2 linked regions of the Azospirillum sp. TSH100 genome follow. The protein of the gene in region 2 interacts with the protein of the main gene of each other region in a pairwise test. Links are inferred from orthologs where the notes say so. Each region holds a gene or a part of one and is shown on either strand. Other genes may lie near its edges. The genes, in order: E6C72_RS12110 and E6C72_RS05795.

What was found.
Region 1: the proteins of E6C72_RS05795 (region 2) and E6C72_RS12110 interact in binary tests that used the Escherichia coli proteins (3 or more experiments, as listed by UniProt). The link is inferred for Azospirillum sp. TSH100 from one-to-one orthologs.

What each region holds. Positions count from the first base shown.
Region 1 is NZ_CP039634.1:2,558,963-2,562,258, reverse strand. Bases 278-3,260 are described here. They hold E6C72_RS12110 (ABC-F family ATP-binding cassette domain-containing protein), read right to left. Parts: upstream 2,733-3,260; coding sequence 822-2,732; downstream 278-821. Other genes in these bases: betB (betaine-aldehyde dehydrogenase), read left to right, coding at 3,023-3,260; E6C72_RS12115 (exopolysaccharide biosynthesis protein), read right to left, coding at 278-825. Outside these bases: E6C72_RS12120 (class I SAM-dependent methyltransferase), read right to left, coding at 1-50; more of E6C72_RS12115, read right to left, coding at 106-277; more of betB, read left to right, coding at 3,261-3,296. UniProt on the Escherichia coli protein: Genetic data indicate it may be involved in ribosome assembly or function.
Region 2 is NZ_CP039634.1:1,217,315-1,221,115, reverse strand. Bases 53-3,540 are described here. They hold E6C72_RS05795 (2-oxoglutarate dehydrogenase E1 component), read left to right. Parts: upstream 53-388; coding sequence 389-3,340; downstream 3,341-3,540. Other genes in these bases: odhB (2-oxoglutarate dehydrogenase complex dihydrolipoyllysine-residue succinyltransferase), read left to right, coding at 3,381-3,540; sucD (succinate--CoA ligase subunit alpha), read left to right, coding at 53-79. Outside these bases: more of sucD, read left to right, coding at 1-52; more of odhB, read left to right, coding at 3,541-3,801. UniProt on the Escherichia coli protein: E1 component of the 2-oxoglutarate dehydrogenase (OGDH) complex which catalyzes the decarboxylation of 2-oxoglutarate, the first step in the conversion of 2-oxoglutarate to succinyl-CoA and CO(2).

The sequences.
Region 1 (3,296 bases), 1.3 Mb from region 2 along the record:
AGCCAGGATTCGGAAAGCGGGGCGGGTGCAGCGTCGGTATATTCGGTCACTGGCGGAGCCTCCCTGGATCGGGCCAGCCCTCGCCGAGGGTTCCGGCGGCTGCCCCTATTGCAGAGTTGCTGCCAGAAGTTGATGACCTGCGTATGACAGGCTGCTCGCCACCAGCGTCAAAAACACCAGCGCCGCCGCGGTCAGCCCCAGTCCGATGCCGATGGCGCCGCCGTCGCGCTCGATCAGCCCCAGCGAGATCAGCACCAGCGCGAAGCCCGGCAGCCAGCCGGTCAGCGGCAGCGGCACGATGCAGGTCAGCGTCAGGATGAACAGCAGCAGTCCGAACCAGCGTTCCTGGTCGATGCGGGCGAGGCGGTGCAGGCGCGGCTTCAGCATGCGCTCGATCCACACCAGCCGCGGCATGGCGGCGTCCAGCGTGCGGGCCGCCAGCCGGGTGCCGATGGAGCGCCGCAGCAGCCAGTCCGGCAGTCCCGCCCCGCGCCGGCCGAAGGCGAGCTGGGCGGTGTAGAGCACGATCGGCAGGTCGAACAGGCAGGACACGCCGAGCGGCACCGGCGCGATGGTCGGCAGCGACAGGGCCAGCAGGATGGTACCCAGCGACCGGTCGCCCAGCGCCCGGATCAGGTCGCCCAGCGTGACCCGGCCGGACGGCAGGTTGGCGCGGAAGCGGGCCAGCACGTCGGACGTGCGTTCCTCCTCCGCCGCGTCGCAGGGAACGGGCAGGGCGATGGTCCCGTCATGCTCCATTTCCGCCCGCTCCATCTCCGCCTGACCGTTGGCGCCGGAGCTGTCGATGTGCCGGCGGGCGTTCAAACGCCGGCCTCCGCCGCGGCGCTCTCGTAGAGTTCGAGTGCCTCCAGCCAGGTTTCCTCGGCGGTCGCCAGCTTCTTCTCCACCGTGCCCAGGTCGATCTGCAGCTTGGTCAGCTTGTCCGACGGGCCGGTGTAGAGCGCCGGGTCGGCCATCTTCGCCTCGATCTTGCGCTTCTCCTCGCTCAGCTTGGTCACCAGCGCCTCGGCGTCGGTCGCCTTGCGCTTCAGCGGGGCGAGAGCGGTGCGCGCCTCGGCGGCGGCCCGGCGCTGGTCCTTCTTGTTCGGCCCGGCGTCACGCTCGGTACCGCCCTTGGCGCCATCGTTTTTTGCTGCCGCCCGTTCCGCCTTGGCGCGGTCGAGCAGATAGCGGCGGTAGTCGTCCAGATCGCCGTCATAGGCCTGCACCGTGCCGTCGGCGACCAGCAGCAGCCGGTCCACCGTCATTTCGATCAGGTGGGGATCGTGGCTGATGATGATGACCGCGCCGGGAAAGTCGTTGATCGCCTCGATCAGGGCTTCGCGGCTGTCGATGTCCAGATGGTTGGTCGGTTCGTCGAGCATCAGGATGTGCGGGACTTCCCGGCTCATCAGCGCCAGCAGCAGCCGGGCCTTCTCGCCGCCCGACAGGCTGGCGATCTTGGTCTCCGCCTTGACCTGGGGGAAGCCGAAGCGGCCGAGATGGGCGCGCACCTTCTCCTCCAGCGCCAGCGGCATGATGCGCTGGGTCTGCTGGATCGGCGTCAGCGACAGGTCCAGTTCCTCGGATTGGTGCTGGGCGAAATAGCCGATGCGCAGCTTGGACGGCCGCCGCATCTCGCCGGCCATCGGCTGCAAGCGGTTGGCCAGCAGCTTGACCAGCGTCGACTTGCCGTTGCCGTTGGCGCCCAGCAGGCCGATGCGGTCCTCCATGTCGATGCGCAGGTTGACGCGCCGCAGGATCACCTTGTCGCCATAGCCGATGCTGACCCCTTCCAGCGCGATCAGCGGCGGCGGCAGCTCGTCCGGATGCGGGAAGTTGAAGACGACCTCCGGATCGTCCTCCATCAGCGTGATCGACTCCATCTTCTCCAGCAGCTTCAGGCGGCTCTGCGCCTGACGGGCCTTGCTGGCCTTGAAGCGGAAGCGGTCGACATAGGCCATCATGTGCTTGCGCCGCGCGTCCTGCTTGGCCGCCATCGAGGCCAGCCGTTCCTGGTTGGCGCGACGCTGCGCCAGGAACTGGTCGTAATTGCCGCTGTAGGTGACGAGCTTGCCCTGGTCGATGTGGATCGTCGTCGTCGGCACCGCGTTCAGCAGCTCGCGGTCGTGGCTGACCAGCAGGATGGTGTGCGGGTAGTTCTTCAGATAGCCCTCGAGCCAGATGGTCGCCTCGAGGTCGAGATGGTTGGTCGGCTCGTCCAGCAGCAGCAGGTCGGGGCGGGAGAACAGCACGCCGGCCAGCGCGACGCGCATGCGCCAGCCGCCGGAGAAATCCGAGCAGGGCCGCTGTTGCGCTTCGGCATCGAAACCCAGGCCCGACAGCACCTGTGCGGCGCGCGACGGGGCGGAATGCGCCTCGATGTCGGCGAGGCGGGCATGGATTTCGCCGATGCGCATCGGATCGGTCGCCGTCTCGGCCTCCGCCAGCAGGGCGGTACGTTCGGTGTCGGCGGCCAGCACGGCGTCGATCAGCGTGGTCGGGCCGCTGGGGGCCTCCTGCGCCACCATGCCCATCCGCATGCCGGCCGGCAGGGTGACGGCGCCGGCATCGGTCTGCAGCTGGCCCGCGATCAGCTTTAGCAGGGTCGATTTCCCGGTGCCGTTGCGTCCGACCAGCGCCACGCGGTGCCCCTTGGGCACGACGGCGGTCGCATGGTCGAACAACACTCGGCCGCCGAAGCGGAAGGTCAGGTCATTGATGTGCAGCATAGCGCGGAGGATGTAGCACGCGGGGGCGCCGATTTGAAGCGGGGCAGGGTGGATGGCCCGCGAATGGCACGGCTTTGTCCCGCGCGGGACCGCCAGAATGCCGCTGGAATGCCGCCATTGCGGCCGGCCATAGCCCGCCCGGTTTGTTTGAACACGACCATTTCGGAGAATGGAACCGCCACGCCGCTTTTTTTAATTGAACGACCAATCAATAAAAATGAAGCTGGGTCACTGAAGCGAAATTGCTGAACTCCAATCCACTCGGAACCCGGAATCTAGGGAGAGGGGACATGACGCGGTTCGGACGGCAGGCCCATTACATCAACGGTCGTCCCGCTGAAGGCGAGGGGGCGGAGCGCTTCGCCACCGTCAATCCGGCGACCGGCGAAACGCTGGCCGAGGTCGCGCAGGCGACATCCGCCGATGTGGACCGCGCCGTCGACAGCGCCCGCGCCGGACAGGCGGTGTGGGCGGCGATGACGGCGATGGAGCGGTCGCGGGTGCTGCGCCGGGCAGTATCGCTGCTGCGCGAGCGCAACGACGCCCTGGCGGAAATCGAAACGC
Region 2 (3,801 bases):
CATGAAGTCGGTCGGCATCGCCGTCGCCGACAGCCCCGCCAGCCTGGGCTCCACCATGCTGAAGGTGTTCAAGGGCTGATCGCCTGCGGGCGTCACCTCGACCGGTGACGCCCGCGGCCGGCTGCCTTTGAAAAGAGGACGCCTCTTGAAGAGGTTGACGGGCGGGACGCTGCGGTGCCCCGCCCGCCGCCCCTTCGGACCCATCCTCTTGGACGGATGATCCTGGGAACCCATATGCAAGCGTCGGCGGTGCTCCTCGCATCCCAGTCCGCACCCCACCGGCCCCCCTCGCCGGTTCTTGCACATGGGTATCCAACGATCCCCCGCCCCCTTCATCACTCGCGATCATCTCCCACAGGGAATCGGGCGCACGGCCCGAGGTGAAACCATGTCGGCAAATCTGGAACAGACCTCGTTCCTCTTCGGCTCGAACGCCGGTTACGTCGCCGAACTCTACGCCAGCTACCTGTCCAACCCGGCCGCCGTCGATCCCAGCTGGAACAGCTTCTTCCAGGATCTGGACGAGGATTCGCGCGCCGTCCTGGACGAGCTGCGCGGCGCGTCCTGGACCGTGTCCGATCTGGAGGACCCCAAGGCCAAGCGCGACCCGGTCGCCGAGAGCTTCATCGTCAGCGCCCCCAACGGTGCGGCCAACGGTGCCGCCGCCGCGCTGAACGGCCCCGGCAACGGCGCCATGCTGGCCCACACCCAGCAGGTCTATGGCGGCATCAGCCACCAGCAGCTGCGCGCCGCCACGCTGGACAGCATCCGCGCCCTGATGCTGATCCGCGTCTTCCGCGTCCGCGGCCACATGAACGCGCATTTCGACCCGCTGGGTCTTGAGAAGCGCGAACCGCACCCGGAACTGGATCCGGCGACCTACGGCTTCGGCCCGGACGACCTCGACCGGCCGATCTTCCTGAACTACTCGCTCGGCCTGGAAACGGCGACGCTGCGCCAGATCCTCGACATCCTGCACAAGACCTATTGCGGGACGATCGGCGTCGAGTTCATGCACATCCAGGATCCGGAAGAGAAGGCCTGGATCCAGGAGCGCATCGAGGGCGGCCGCAACCACACCGACTTCACGGTGAACGGCAAGCGCGCCATCCTGGAGCGTCTGACCGCCGCCGAGGGCTTCGAGAAGTTCCTGCAGCTGAAATACACCGGCACCAAGCGCTTCGGCCTTGAGGGCGGCGAGTCGATGATCCCCGCGCTGGAGCAGATCCTGAAGCGCGGCGGCCAGCTCGGCCTCAAGGAAGTGGTGGTCGGCATGGCCCACCGCGGCCGTCTGAACGTGCTGACCAACTTCATGGGCAAGCCCTTCTCCGCCGTCTTCTCGGAGTTCCAGGGCAACCCGTCGAGCCCGGAGGACGTCCAGGGCTCCGGCGACGTGAAGTACCACCTCGGCACCTCGTCGGACCGCGACTTCAACGGCAACATCGTCCACCTGTCGCTGACCGCCAACCCGTCCCACCTGGAATGGGTCAACCCGGTCGTGCTGGGCAAGGTGCGCGCCAAGCAGCAGCAGCGCCGCGACCTGGAGCGCGAGCAGGTGATGGGCGTGCTGATCCACGGCGACGCCGCCTTCGCCGGCCAGGGCATCGTGGCCGAGACGCTGGGCCTGTCGGAGCTGCGCGGCTACCGCACCGGCGGCACCATGCACTTCATCATCAACAACCAGATCGGCTTCACCACCAACCCGACCTATTCGCGGTCGGGCGTGTACTGCTCCGACATGGCCAAGATGGTGCAGGCGCCGATCTTCCACGTGAACGGCGACGATCCCGAAGCCGTCGTCCATGTCAGCCGCATCGCCATCGAGTTCCGCCAGAAGTTCAAGCGGGACGTCGTGATCGACATGGTCTGCTACCGCCGCCACGGTCACAACGAGGGCGACGAGCCGGGCTTCACCCAGCCGCTGATGTACAAGAAGATCCGCGCCCACGCGACCACGCGCGAGCTGTATGCCAAGCAGCTGGTGAGCGAGAACGTCATCACCCAGGCCGAGGGCGACCAGATCACCCAGGACTTCATGAAGAAGCTGGAGGGTGAGTTCGAGGCGTCCAGCACCTACAAGCCGAACAAGGCCGACTGGCTGGAAGGCAAGTGGGCCGGGCTGGAGGCGCAGGGCGCCAACACCGCCCACCGCGGCGAGACCGGCGTGGAGATCGACACGCTGAAGCAGATCGGCTTCAAGCTCTGCGAGTACCCGAAGGACTTCGCGATCAACTCCAAGATCGCGCGCCAGCTGGAAGCCAAGAAGAAGACGCTGGAGACCGGCGAAGGCATCGACTGGGCGACCGCCGAGGCGCTGGCCTACGGCACGCTGGTCGCCGAGGGCACCGGTGTCCGCCTGTCGGGCCAGGATTCCGGCCGCGGCACCTTCTCGCATCGCCACGCGGTGATGTACGACCAGAACACCGAAGAGAAGTACATCCCGCTCTGCCACGTCAGCAAGGATCAGGCGACCTTCGAGGTCCATGACAGCCCGCTGTCGGAGGCCGCGGTCGTCGGCTACGAGTACGGCTATTCGCTGGCCGAGCCGCACAATCTGGTCCTGTGGGAAGCGCAGTTCGGCGATTTCGCCAACACCGCGCAGACCATCATCGACCAGTTCATCTCGTCGGGCGAGTCCAAGTGGCTGCGCATGTCCGGCCTGGTGATGCTGCTGCCGCACGGCTACGAGGGCCAGGGTCCGGAACACTCGTCGGCCCGTCCGGAACGCTTCCTGCAGATGTGCGCCGAGGACAACTGGCAGATCTGCAATGTGACGACGCCGGCCAACCTGTTCCACGTCTTCCGCCGCCAGATCCGCCGCAGCTTCCGCAAGCCGCTGGTCCTGTTCACGCCGAAGTCGCTGCTGCGCCACAAGCTCTGCATCTCCGACCTGTCGGAGATGGGCCCGGGCACCAGCTTCCACCGCGTGCTGGGCGAGACCGCCAACGATCTGGCCGCCAACGACAAGATCCGTCGCATCGTCGTCAGCTCCGGCAAGGTCTATTACGACCTGCTGCAGGAGCGCATGAGCCGCGGCATCAAGGACGTGGTGCTGATCCGCCTGGAGCAGCTCTACCCGTTCCCGGCGGATGCCCTGGCGGCCGAGTTCGCCAAGTATCCGAACGCCGAACTGGTCTGGTGCCAGGAAGAGCCGGAAAACCAGGGTGGCTGGTTCTTCGCCGACCGCCGTCTGGAAGCCGTGCTGAAGGATCTCGGCCACAAGGCCGGCCGTCCCTCCTACGTCGGCCGTCCGGCCACCGCCTCGCCGGCGACCGGCCTGCTGAAGCGCCACAACAAGGAGCAGGCCAAGCTCCTGGACGAAGCCCTGACGGTCCGCTGACCCTCACCCAAGCGAACAAGAAGACGAACGAGGATAAGAAATGGCTACCGAAATCAAGGTCCCCACGCTGGGTGAGTCCGTCTCCGAAGCGACGGTCGCCCGCTGGCTGAAGAAGGCCGGCGAGGCCGTCGCCATGGACGAGGCGCTGGTCGAGCTGGAGACCGACAAGGTCACGCTTGAGGTGAATGCGTCGGCCGCCGGCGTGCTGGCCGAGATCGTCGCTCCGGAAGGGGCGAACGTCGAGGTCGGCGCCCTGCTGGGCGTCATCAACGAGGGTGCCAGCGCCGGCGCCGCCCCGGCGGCTGCTCCGGCGCCCGCCGCCGCTCCGGCTCCGGCAGCCGCACCGGCCCCGGCCGCTGCCCCGGCTGCCGCCACCCCGGGCAACCTGGCCGCTTCCGGCCCGGCCGCCCGCAAGCTGGCCGATGAGAAGGGCATCGACGGCTCGTCCATCGCCGGTTCGG